Regions from separate parts of the Alteromonas sp. G4i35 genome, predicted to be linked through region 1. Evidence: predicted binding sites of a transcription regulator. Region 1 holds the regulator's gene; each other region holds the start of a gene.
What was found. Region 1 encodes FliA, which starts transcription of late flagellar genes. Its sites were predicted from a motif close to CTAAAGNTNNNNNNNNNNNNGCCGATA; they were not measured.

Region 1 (4,239 bases):
TTGCTGACGGTATTGAGCTTGTCGCAGCCTACGACAAAGAGCCTGAAGCGAAGTTGCTTACGCCGAAAGCGTCTCCACAAGCCGCTGCAAAAACACCCGGTCAAAAGGCAGTGCCTAGCTTGAGCGAAATCATTGGTGACGACGGTCCTGATAGCCTTAAAGCACTGCTAGAAAAGCAGCACGGTGGAAATAATGGCGTGGCGAGTCCTGCGCAACCTAACCAACCAATGACAGCGAATGCTAAGCACGCCAATGAAATTGCTTCGCACTTAGACTTCTCAGAAGCCTTTATTGACGACGTAGAAGCCCAGCAGTCTTCTCATGAACCAGTTCGTCAGAACGCTTTCCCAGAGCATCAAGCGTCAAGTATGGATGATACCTCTGTGACGCAGTCAGCGGAGCTTGCGCAAATCAAGGAAGAGCTAGCGTCTCTTCGCGATGTATTGCAATATCAAGTGGCCGACTTGATGGAAGCTAAGAACAAACGTCAAAAACCTGTTCATCAATATCTAATCACCCGTTTAACCGATATGGGGTTAAGCAACGCGTTAGCGAAACAGCTTATTAGCTATACGCCGTCACATTACAACGAACGAGATGCATGGGTATATCTTCTTAACCTATTGGCTAATCGCATAAATGTGACAGGAAACGATATACTTAGCGCACAAGGTGCTGTTGCATTAGTAGGACCAACAGGTACCGGTAAAACAACTACCGTTGCGAAACTTGCTGCCCGCTATGCGCAGAAATACGGTGCAGAGTCGGTTGCGATGATTACCATCGATACGTATAGAATTGCCGCCTATGAGCAGCTAGCGACATACGGAAAGATTATTGGCTGCACGGTGAGAAAAGCGCAGACTAGTGAAGAACTTGCGGATTTATTATTCCAACTTCGTCATAAGCGACTAGTATTGATTGATACGGCTGGATTTAGTCAAAGAGATAGTCGATTAATTAAACAAATTAAGCAGTTTGATAACGGACAAATGCCAAATGTTAAAAAATATTTGGTAGCGCAAGCAAATACGCAATATCCTGCGTTGCAGAGAATCATTCAAGCGTATGATGATATTGAACTAAGTGGCTGTATTTTCACAAAGTTAGATGAGTGCTACTCTTTAGGAGAGGTGCTTAGTGCAGCGGTTGAATACCAATTACCGGTTAGTTATGTCACCGATGGTCAAAAAGTACCTGAAGACATTAAGATTGCAGAAGCGAAATCTTTGGTTTCCGCTGCTGCAAAGCTTTATAAAAAGTACGGTTTGAATCATACTAGTGGTAACAACGCAATTAAAACAGCATAAGCAGTATGATTGACGACCAAGCGAGTAGCTTAAGAAAAATGAAGCAATCACGGTTAATCAAAGTAATCGCCGTCACCGGTGGCAAAGGTGGCGTAGGTAAAACAAACATTACATTGAACACCGCTATCGCCATGGCGAAGCAAGGTAAACGTGTAATGGTTCTCGATGCGGACCTCGGTCTTGCTAACGTAGACGTTATGTTAGGTTTGCGTGTTGAGAAAAACTTATCCCACGTGCTTTCCGGCGAATGTACACTTGATGAAGTATTAGTGACCGGTCCGCACGGAATAAAGATTGCCCCTGCCACATCAGGCACGCAGTCGATGGCAGAATTGTCGCCAACGCAACACGCTGGCCTAATTCGTGCCTTTAGTGAGCTGCGCTCGCAAATTGACGTGCTTATCGTTGATACAGCGGCAGGTATTTCAGACATGGTGTTGAGCTTTTCAAAAGCCTCACAAGACATCATGGTCGTTGTGTGTGACGAGCCTACTTCATTGACAGATGCGTATGCATTGATAAAAATTCTGAATAGAGAGCACGGTGTTTTCCGCTTCAAAGTTGTGGCTAATATGGTGCGCGACGTGCGAGAAGGCCAAGAGCTATTTAGTAAATTAAGCAAAGTGACAGGGCGTTTTTTAGATGTTGCACTAGAATTAGTGGCGACAGTACCGTTTGACGAGAACATTCGTAAAGCAGTGCGTAAACAAACAGCCATTGTCGATGCTTACCCAGGTTCACCGGCAGCCGTTGCAATAACACAGTTGGCGAGTAAAGCCTTAACATGGCCTATTCCAGCGCAGCCAGGTGGCCATTTAGAGTTTTTCATTGAACAATTAGTTGCAGAAAAAGCCGTAGGAAGTCAGCGTTGAACAGCAAGGCAGCCGCTTATCAACAACAAACCGATAAAGCGCAGTTAGTCGAAAGACATGCGCCATTGGTTAAGCGTATAGCGCATCACTTGATAGCGCGATTGCCGGCTAGTGTTCTTGTAGACGATTTAATTCAATCAGGCATGATTGGATTATTAGAAGCCGCGCGAAACTTTGATGGTTCAAAAGGAGCCAGCTTTGAAACGTTTGCCGGCATTCGCATTCGCGGTGCTATGCTAGATGAAATTCGCAAAGGGGATTGGACACCGCGTTCAGTTCATCGAAATGGCCGAGCGATCACTGAAGCAATTTCGCAAGTAGAAAGCGAAACAGGCCGCGATGCTAGAGATTCTGATATTGCTGATAAGCTTAATGTAAGCTTGCAGGACTATCACCAAATGCTTAATGAAGTAAATGCCGGAAAGCTGGTAGGTATTGAAGATTTAGGTGTGTCAGAAGATGTTATTTCGACAGAGCAAAATCGAGGTAGCGACGCACCACTGGAAGATTTGATGCAAGGCGCTTTCCAAAAAGCGCTTGCCCATGCAATTACGACATTACCTGAAAGAGAAGCGATTGTACTTTCGCTGTATTATGATGAAGAGCTGAACCTAAGAGAAATTGGTGAGGTTCTTGATGTAAGTGAATCGAGAGTCAGTCAAATTCACAGTCAGGCCATGTTAAAACTCAAATCACGAATGAAGTCGTGGCAAGCTGACGAAGAATAGAAATTAATAACAATTAACCCCTCACTGGAGGCTATTTTGGACAAAAGCATGAAAATTCTCGTGGTCGATGATTTTTCTACCATGAGACGTATCATCAAAAACCTACTTAAAGATTTGGGTTTTTCCAACATCCAGGAAGCGGATGACGGAAGTACTGCATTGCCTATGTTGCAGCAAGGTGATTTCGATTTCGTAGTTACCGATTGGAACATGCCTGGAATGCAGGGTATTGACTTGCTTCGCGCGATTAGAGCCGATGACAAGCTCAAGCACCTACCAGTACTTATGGTTACTGCTGAAGCGAAGAAAGAGCAAATTGTTGCCGCCGCGCAAGCAGGTGTTAATGGCTACGTTGTTAAGCCGTTCACTGCAGCAACACTTAAAGAAAAATTAGATAAAATATTCGAACGTTTAGGTTGATCCAGACGCTCACCAGAGAAATGAGGTTTACTGGATGTCAACGAATGTAAACGTTCCAATTTCGTTGGAAGAAGCAAAACAGCTTGTCACCTACCTTGAAGAGGGTGACAACGCTTCAGCCAATGCCCTATTAGAAGCGGCCTCAATGAAAGAAAACGTTGAGTTATTTGCCGAAGTAGGGAAACTGACGCGTCAGCTCCATGACGCGCTGAATAATTTCCAAATAGACGACCGCATTAAAAATCTCGCGACCGATGATATTCCCGATGCACAATCCCGCCTAACCTACGTAATTGAAGAAACTGAAAAAGCTGCTAATACTACTATGGATGCCGTTGAAGCGAGCATGCCTATAGCTGAAATGCTGTCGGCGCGCATCGAAAAGGTTATGCCTGAGTGGAAGAAGCTGATGAATCGCCAAATAGAGTTGGGTGAATTCAAGGCTTTATGCGCAGACTTAGACGAATTGTTGGAAGAAGGTTCGGCACAGTCAGCTAAACTTACACAGTTACTTACAGAAGTATTGATGGCTCAAGGTTATCAAGACTTAACTGGTCAGGTTATTCGCCGCGTTATCGACTTGGTTAAAGAAGTGGAAGACAGCTTAGTTAACATGCTTACCATGTTTGGTGAACGCGACGGTGCAGAACAAACTAAACCATCTAGCGTTAAGGCCGATAAGGTTGATGGTGTAGAGGCAGAAGGCCCTATCATTGATGCCGATAAGCGCGACGACGTCGTGTCAGGCCAAGATGATGTAGATGATCTTCTGTCTAGCTTAGGTTTTTAGGGGAGCGGGCGCATGTCGTTTGATGTTGACGAGGATATATTACAGGACTTTCTAGTTGAGGCTGGAGAGATACTTGAACAATTACAAGAACAGCTCGTTGATCTTGAGAACAATCCTGA
Region 2 (4,239 bases), on a different contig from region 1:
ACAACTACCATGTCTTTCTTGATATCACCAGCGTGATTAAGGGCTTCAAACGCCATACCAGCGGTCATAGCACCGTCGCCAATTACCGCTACAACCTTTCTGTTTTTGCCTTCTTTTTCGGCAGCCACAGCCATGCCCAGCCCTGCACTAATCGATGTAGACGAATGACCAACTGCAAAGGTGTCGTAGTCGCTCTCAGGCGGCCATGGGAAAGGGTGCAGACCATTCTTTTGGCGAATGGTGCTCATGCGCTCTGCACGACCTGTAAGGATTTTGTGCGGATAAGCTTGGTGACCTACATCCCACAGCAGTCGATCGAAGGGGGTGTCGTACACATAGTGCAAAGCGACGGTCAGTTCCACTGTGCCTAAACCAGATGCAAAGTGCCCACTAGTTTGGCTTACGCTTTTAAGTAAGTACTCACGCAACTCATCGGCGAGCTCGCGTAATTTGTCTTGGGGCAACTGCCTCAATTTATCGGGTGTTTGCGCAAGCGCAAGCGTTGGGTAATGTTGGAGATCTAAACTCATGTACTTATTATCTTTTTCAACATGGCGCGTGGCTAATGGTCGCGTTTTACCAAAAGCTCGCTAAACGCAATTAAACTGTCAGTATTGTAGGGTAAACGCGCCAATGCTTGAAGTGCATTATCGTGAAGCATTTCTAATTCTTGTTTAGCGCCTGTAATACCAAGTTTGGCTGGAAAGGTATTTTTCCCTAACGCTTCGTCTGACCCCGCGGGCTTACCTAATTTTTCGCTACTGCCTTCCACATCTAAAATATCGTCTTGAACTTGGAAAGCTAGCCCAATATCCGCGGCATAAGCCATTAAGTCAATTTTAGTTTGAGGCAGTAAGCCTTCACTAACAATGGCGACCATTTCTACGCAGGCTTTTAACAATGCACCGGTTTTCAATCTATGCAGCTGTTTTAGTTCTTCTAGCGAGATGGTTTTGCCGGTGCTTGCTAAATCGATAGCTTGCCCACCGCACATACCTATATAACCCGCACTTTTCGCAAGTACAGACAGTAACTGGCTACGCTTTGTTTCAGCATACGTGCTTAATGGCGCATCAGCTAACACTGTAAATGCAAGTGCCTGCAGCGCATCGCCAGCTAAAATAGCGGTAGCCTCATCAAAGGCAATATGGCAGGTTGGCATACCGCGGCGCAAGTCGTCGTCGTCCATGGCTGGTAAATCGTCGTGGACTAACGAGTAGGCGTGCACACATTCAATGGCCATACTAATAGCCATTTGGTCTTTTTTGGGCACGTCTAGGGTGTTACCTACTACTTGAACAAGTAGTGGCCGCATCCGTTTACCGCCAGCAAGTAAGGCGTGACGCATTGCGTCTTTCAAGCGCGGCGCGTAATCGGGTAATTCGTCAATTAATGTAAGAAGAGATGCATCAGTTTGCTGTTTAACTTGCTGATGCAAAGCAGAAAAATTCATAGATTGCCTGTTAGTTAAAAATGAACGATTTATGGCTGTTCACTTTCAGGAAGAGGGTGGAGCGTTTCTTCGCCTTGTTCACTGAGCAGTATCTTTACTTTTTGCTCGGCGTTTTCAAGAGATTGTTGGCCTTGGCGGGAAAGTGCTATACCGCGCTCAAATTTTTCTAGTGCTTTATTAAGAGGCAGATCACCGCTTTCCATTTCGTTAACGATAGCTTCTAGTTCTGATAAAGTTTCTTCAAAAGACGCTGATGCTTTTTCTGTCGTCATAAAAACACTCAATATAGTGGCCAAAATACGTATACCGCGCACATTAACCGAGGGTTGCACAAGGGTCAAATGGTTTGTCCGTATATCGCCTATATCACAGTAACATAGCTTTTTTTTCATCCAGTTCAAAAGGCAACATACAAGCAAATTGTGCTATATTCGATGCAGGGTTCACTAACCTTTCAGAAGTAACCGTGTTATTTACTGTGAAGGAAAAAGTAAGGAGCTGAAAAAGCGCTAGGTATTTTAGTTTAGAAAAAAGACAAAGCCGCGCTTTTGCATAGAACCTACTTCATAATAAACAAATAAATGTGATATTTTTCAATAATGTCGTTTTAGTATTTCTATCTTTTGCCGATAGGGTATTTGTACACTAACAGCACTGACTGCGCATAAATGGGGAAGAGTGAGTGGATTTAGCAACCGTCATAGGTATGTTGGGCGCCATTGGTTTCATAGTGATGGCTATGATTCTGGGCGGCAGCTTGGGCATGTTCATCGACGTGCAATCAATACTTATTGTATTCGGGGGAACACTATTTGTTGTCCTATCTCAGTTTACGTTGGGTCAATTCTTCAGTGCGGGTAAAGTTGCTGGCAAAGCATTCATGTTCAAAATTGAAACGCCTGAAGAGCTTATCGAGAAGATTGTTGAAATGGCAGACGCTGCGCGAAAAGGCGGGTTTCTGGCACTAGAAGAAGCGGAAATTTCAAATGAGTTCATGCAAAAAGGTGTGGACATGCTGGTTGACGGCCACGACATTGAAGTGGTGAGAGAAACGTTAGCTAAAGATATTTCTATGACAACGGAAAGGCATGAGTTCGGCGCTTCTATATTTAAAGGAATGGGTGACGTAGCACCAGCGATGGGTATGATTGGTACTTTGATCGGTCTGGTTGCCATGCTTTCAAACATGGATGACCCTAAAGCCATCGGCCCTGCCATGGCGGTAGCGCTATTAACCACGCTTTATGGTGCCTTTTTTGCCAACGTCGTGTGTTTGCCAATTGCCTTTAAACTGGCGGTAAGAGCTGGAGAAGAGAAGTTAAACCAGAGTCTTGTTCTTGACGGTATTGTGGGTATAGCCGACGGCCAGAACCCACGTGTTATCGAAGGGGTATTAAAGAACTACCTTGCGGCGAGTAAACGCGGAAGCGCAGAGGAAGAGTAATGGCCGAAGAAGAATGCCCAAAATGTCCCCCCGAGGGGCTTCCAGCCTGGATGGGAACCTTCGCAGACCTGATGTCGTTGCTTATGTGCTTCTTTGTACTGCTACTTTCGTTTTCGGAAATGGACGTACTGAAGTTTAAACAAATTGCAGGCTCTATGAAGTTTGCTTTTGGTGTGCAAAATAAAATTGAAGTAAAAGATATTCCAAAGGGCACCAGTGTTATTGCTATGGAATTTCGTCCGGGTAAACCTGACCCTACGCCCATTGAATCCATTCAGCAGCAAACTAACGAAATGACCCAGCAAATGCTGGAATTTCAGGCTGGTAACGAAGACTCTGCCGGAGGAAGGCAGAAGCAGCGCGGCGAGCAGCGTGGCGGACAATCTCAACAAACGGCTACTGAGTCGTCTTCATCGGCTGAGCAAAGCACCGATCAGTCGCAAATGGCTGAACTGATGAAAAAAGTAGCGCAGCAATTAGAAAAACAAATTCTAGATGGTTCGGTGGAAATGGAATCGTTGGGTCAGCAGTTAACCATTCGAATCCGTGAAAACGGTTCCTTCTCGGCGGGCTCGGCCTTTTTGCAGCCCCAATTCCAACCGGTGTTGAGAAAAATAGGTACGCTGTTGGCGGATGTGCCTGGAGAAATCGAAATTTCAGGGCACAGTGACGGCCAGCATATTGCTAATGAACTCTATCGTTCTAATTGGGACTTGTCAGCGCAGCGCGCTGTCGCGGTCGCTGAAGCCATGCGTACCGCGCCAGGGTTTGACGAAAGTCGTATGTCGGTAGTGGGTAAGGCAGATACCGATCCAATTGTAGAAAATGCCACTACACCTTCAGACCGAGCGCAAAATCGCCGCGTTGAAATTAATATCAATCAGGGTAAGCCAATGCTGTCGAAGCCTATATCAGTTGTAGATGAGTAGTGTTTCGACCAAGTGTCAGCTTCAAACAAGAAAGCGGCGCCAAAAGGGCGCCGCTTTTTTGTCACTACTATCGATAATTAGCGTTGTTAAACACGAGCCAAATCAAGTCTGTAATGAGGCTTTGAAATCACAAGCTGAACGGTACTGATTGTTCTTTCTAAAAAACCACCTTCACAATATTTCAGGTAGTAGGTCCACATTCGCATAAAACGCTCGTCATAACCGTCGTTTAAAAGCTCATCTTTTGCAGAAATAAATGCTTCATACCAATGGTTCAATGTTTTCGCATAGTCAATCCCGATGTCGTGTAAGTCACGAATCATCATATTAGTATACTTTTTCAGGTGAGCGTTAAGCTGGTGCTGAGAAGGTAAAAATCCACCCGGAAAGATATATTTCTGAATAAAGTCGAC
Region 3 (4,239 bases), on a different contig from region 1:
ACTTTTTTAGTGAGCGCGCTCTTACTAATAATATCAGCTGTGTTCACACTTCGAACTGCCCAACTAACACCTAGTCCTATGAAATAGTCGGCTGTGCGATTTTATAAACCGGAAATATTACACCACTGTTTAGCTCTTCAAATGTCATTCTGTGAATACCAGCATCGGCTAGTATAAAAGACTCGTTCTGACTTAGCGCCTGTTCATTGGCGCTAACCTCGTTGATTAAAATTGCCACCATTAAAAAAACTAACAATTTCATAGCTCACCAGTTTTCTAATTCAAAAGCCAATATATTTAGAGAGTTCATCTCTAAGGTTGCTGTATTTTTCTTTGTAAGGCGCCTTAAGTGACATATCGTCAATCAATTTAAAAAGCCGCTTACACTCATTAATGAGTTTCATTTCGGCTTTATCTTCTTTGATTGCAATTTGTAGAAGACATTGCAATAGATTAAGCGCAACCCCTGTATTTACAGGAGCAAAGCCTTGAGCAAGGGCAAACGAAGCTTTAGCACGTTCGTAATCTTGCTGCTGATAGTGTTGAATGCCTTCGCGGTTGAACTGTTGATAACTGGCTAAGTTTTTCTGAGCATTGAGGGCTTGCGCATCAAGCATGTTTAAACTGTTTTGGTCGAGCTCATCCTGTCTTGAAGTTAAAAGTGCATTCAACTGTAGCGCATCATCAAACTCACCCAGTTTATACATAACGTTAATACTGTCAGGAATAAACGCGGTAGGAACACCCGTGTACTTATCGTCAAGAAGTGTTTGTGACGTTGTTAAGTGGCGTTTGGCATCAATCAGTTTGCCGTCTATAGCGCTAATTCTAGCGTTGACGATTGTACCAAATATATCTACGTCAAAATCTCTGTCCATTTTTTGAAGATGTTCATCAAACTTTCCTCTTTGCAGAGTTAGTAATGCTTCTTGCTGATACTTATTGCGCTGGCGCTTGTCGTCTGCAAACTCTGCGACATCTAAAAGGCTTCGGATAATACCGCACCAGTGCAAACTTGTTTTGTGAACGGTTCGTTTCGATAAATCCCAGATCGCTTGGCTTGAACTCGCTGCCAGCACTAAATCGTCATTTTGCCGACCTATTTCACAGGCTTTGAAATGCCTGGGTAGGGAGTAGGGCGACAGTTTTATTGCTTCTTTTATTGCATCTAGTGCTTTGTCGCCAGATGTCGTGGCTTGGTGTGCTTGCGCAAGAATATCGTGAGCGTCTGCATTGAACCGGTTTCGCTTTAGCGTTCTCTTGGCAATTAAAATCGCTTTCTCATATTCCTTTAAAAGCAAGTAAGTTTTTCCAATAGCTATTTGTGCCCACAGCACGGGTTTTCCGTCAATGTAGTCACGTAATACATCTAGCGCTTTATCGGGTTGCTTTATACGCCAATATAGCTCGACTAATAGCTGTTCACAGTGACCTTTATAGTGGGAAGGGGCGTCAAGTAACGCTTCGATATGGTCGATTGCACTGTTTATTTCACCATGTTCAACGAGACTAAACGCTTGCTGGAGAAACTGTCTTTTCTGCCACGCACGAACAATACGAGACTTCAGCTGAACTTGAGAAAAGGGCTTAATTAAAAAATCATCGGGTCTACGTTCAATACTGCCCAACACTACCGGTCGAGCGCTATCTGCGCTTATCAGAATGAACACCGATGTGGGACTGATAAGCCTTCGAGTACGCAACTCTTCAATGAGCTCATAGCCATTTTTGTTGTCAGCTCCCAAGTGTAGATCACAAATTACAATATCAAACTTATGCTTTTTACATAGTGATACCGCTTGTTCAGCAGATGACTTCGTAACTACATCAGATGCGCCCATCGAATGCATCAGCCCCTTTAATAAAAGAAGGAAAGGGCGTTGGTCTTCAACAATCAGTACTTGTTTGTTGCTAAATTGCATTTCAAATCCATGAATGAGCACGCGATTACTTTATAGGAGTATATCTAATTTTAGATAATAAGCTTAAGAAAAACATTATCTTGCCGAAAACATAAGTATACATATGAAGTTGTAAATAAGAATGTCGCAAGAAACTGTCGAAGCTCGTGAGCAAATACCTATTGACCCCAGTATATACTGGGAGCGCAGTGGTGTGCTTGCTAAAGCATCTGCGCAGGGAGCGTTGTTCTCTTTATATCTTGCTATGCAGCAACATAGTGTTGCCGAGCCATTTGAAATTGAAGCGGTTGCGTCAGAATCTGATGATAAAAGCAGCATCGAATCCAAGCTTGCATCGTTAAATTATTATAGAAGGCCATCGCTAGCTGCTAATGAAAGCGAATGGGGCAGAATGCGCGTTTTGTCTGAGTTAGTATCTCAAGACTATGCGGCAGCAAGGTTATATTTAAGTATGAATCCCTCTCCACTTTCACAAACTGATGATGCTAAACGTCTACCCGACGATGTAGTAGATAATTGTAGTTTGGCAACACAAAAGCGGTTGAAAAAGGAATACGCTAACACCGTGAAGGAAGATAATACGCTGCTATACGATATCCTTTCATCACAAGATAAAGAATACCATTCACAACAAGAAAATTCGTCACACTTCACATCTTTTGAGAATATTGCATAGCAGTCATTTCAATTCGTTGTTGCGTGCTAAGTTTGGGTTGACGTAGGAGCGCTAATTCGTATCCGCCCTAGTTTTTATCATTCCTTTTTGTTATATTGCGCGCCGCATTTTTGCACTGGTCTTACGCTCCAATCAGCAAAGGTTAAAATATGTCTAAATATATTGTATGCGCAATGTATAAATTTGTTGCGCTTGAAAACTTCAAAGAAATCCGCCAACCGCTTCTCGAAACAATGGAAGCTAATGGCATTAAAGGTACACTTCTTCTTGCCCACGAGGGGATAAACGGTACGGTTTCTGGTACCCGTGAAGGTATCGACGCATTACTTGCTTATTTAAACAGCGACGAGCGTATTAATCCTATTTCTTGCAAAGAATCTCTTCACGATGAACAGCCGTTCTATCGCACCAAGGTAAAACTGAAAAAAGAAATTGTGACCATGGGCGTTGAGGGTATTGACCCTCGCAAAACCGTTGGTACTTACGTAAAACCTAAAGACTGGAACGCACTTATTAGCGACCCAGATGTTACGGTTATTGACACGCGAAACGGTTATGAAATTGAAATTGGTACGTTCAAACACGCTATCGACCCTAAAACCGAAACGTTTCGTGAGTTTCCTGAATACGTAGCGAAAGAGCTCGACCCGTCAAAAAATAAAAAAGTGGCTATGTTCTGCACCGGTGGTATTCGCTGTGAAAAATCGACGGCTTACTTGAAAGAGCAGGGGTTTGACGAGGTTTATCACTTAGAAGGCGGTATTCTACAGTACCTTGAAGATGTACCGAAAGAAGAGTCATTGTGGGAAGGCGATTGCTTTGTATTTGATAATCGCGTTGCAGTTAACCATGACTTAGAGAAAAGCCATTATGAGCAGTGCTACGCGTGCAGACTTCCAATTACTGAAGAAGACAAGCAGAGTGATAAGTATGAGCCGGGTGTAAGCTGCCCACACTGCTTTGGTACCCATACCGACGATCAAATTGCTCGCTTTAGAGAACGTGAAAAACAGGTTCAGCTGGCAAAAGAGCGTCAACAAGAGCACGTAGGAACGGAAGCGCGTTTGACCATGGAACAAAAGCGTCAGGAAAAAGCAGAAGCTCAACGTTTACGCGCACTTAAAGCAAAAGAAAATCAGGCGTAGACAGCTAGAAAGAAGGGCGTTACACTCGTGCTTATTGCAGTTGAAATAAGGAATGCGAGTGAGCACTCAACTTTCAGAATCTAAAATTGAAGAAATTAGAAAGGACTTCAGCTTTTTCGATCGTGATGGCAACGGCCAAATCGATTTGCCGGAGTTCATCGAGCTTCTAACCGTTATTTCACCAAAAACGAAAGCTAGCCACGTACAAGAAGGCTTTAAGCTTATCGATAGTAACGACGACGGTTACATCGACTTTGAAGAGTTTTTGGAGTGGTGGCAAGAAGGATGGTGGGAGTACTAAGTTTAAACTTAGTAACACTTATCGTCGACTGAGGCTTTTCGACACGCTAGGCTAAGCGTGGAAACGAGGGCTAGGCCACGTAAAAGAGCCAATTGAAAACGAGTGCTTTTAAGCACTCGTTTTTTTGTGTGTTGAGTTTGGCGTTTCGTGTTGGGAGTGAGATATAGCTTCCTTTGAATAGCCTTCAATGTCGGC

Region 2: a site for FliA is predicted at 2,059-2,085, ahead of pomA (flagellar motor protein PomA). Genes of this name have one in related genera too.
Region 3: a site for FliA is predicted at 1,985-2,011, ahead of ACFI6L_RS02640 (VC2046/SO_2500 family protein). Genes of this name have one in related genera too.

What each region holds. Positions count from the first base shown of each region.
Region 1 is NZ_JBHNZD010000004.1:70,053-74,291, forward strand. It holds gene flhF (flagellar biosynthesis protein FlhF) at 1-1,310, shown strand, start outside; gene ACFI6L_RS03245 (MinD/ParA family protein) at 1,316-2,182, shown strand; gene ACFI6L_RS03250 (RNA polymerase sigma factor FliA) at 2,179-2,910, shown strand; gene cheY (chemotaxis response regulator CheY) at 2,947-3,330, shown strand; gene ACFI6L_RS03260 (protein phosphatase CheZ) at 3,365-4,120, shown strand; gene ACFI6L_RS03265 (chemotaxis protein CheA) at 4,133-4,239, shown strand, end outside.
Region 2 is NZ_JBHNZD010000026.1:69,952-74,190, forward strand. It holds gene dxs (1-deoxy-D-xylulose-5-phosphate synthase) at 1-530, opposite strand, end outside; gene ACFI6L_RS16535 (farnesyl diphosphate synthase) at 563-1,453, opposite strand; gene xseB (exodeoxyribonuclease VII small subunit) at 1,483-1,725, opposite strand; gene pomA (flagellar motor protein PomA) at 2,136-2,897, shown strand; gene ACFI6L_RS16550 (flagellar motor protein MotB) at 2,897-3,826, shown strand; gene ACFI6L_RS16555 (SAM-dependent methyltransferase) at 3,913-4,239, opposite strand, start outside.
Region 3 is NZ_JBHNZD010000003.1:154,690-158,928, forward strand. It holds gene ACFI6L_RS02625 (MFS transporter) at 1-87, shown strand, start outside; gene ACFI6L_RS02630 (hypothetical protein) at 77-262, opposite strand; gene ACFI6L_RS02635 (response regulator) at 282-1,922, opposite strand; gene ACFI6L_RS02640 (VC2046/SO_2500 family protein) at 2,044-2,598, shown strand; gene trhO (oxygen-dependent tRNA uridine(34) hydroxylase TrhO) at 2,748-3,743, shown strand; gene ACFI6L_RS02650 (EF-hand domain-containing protein) at 3,796-4,044, shown strand.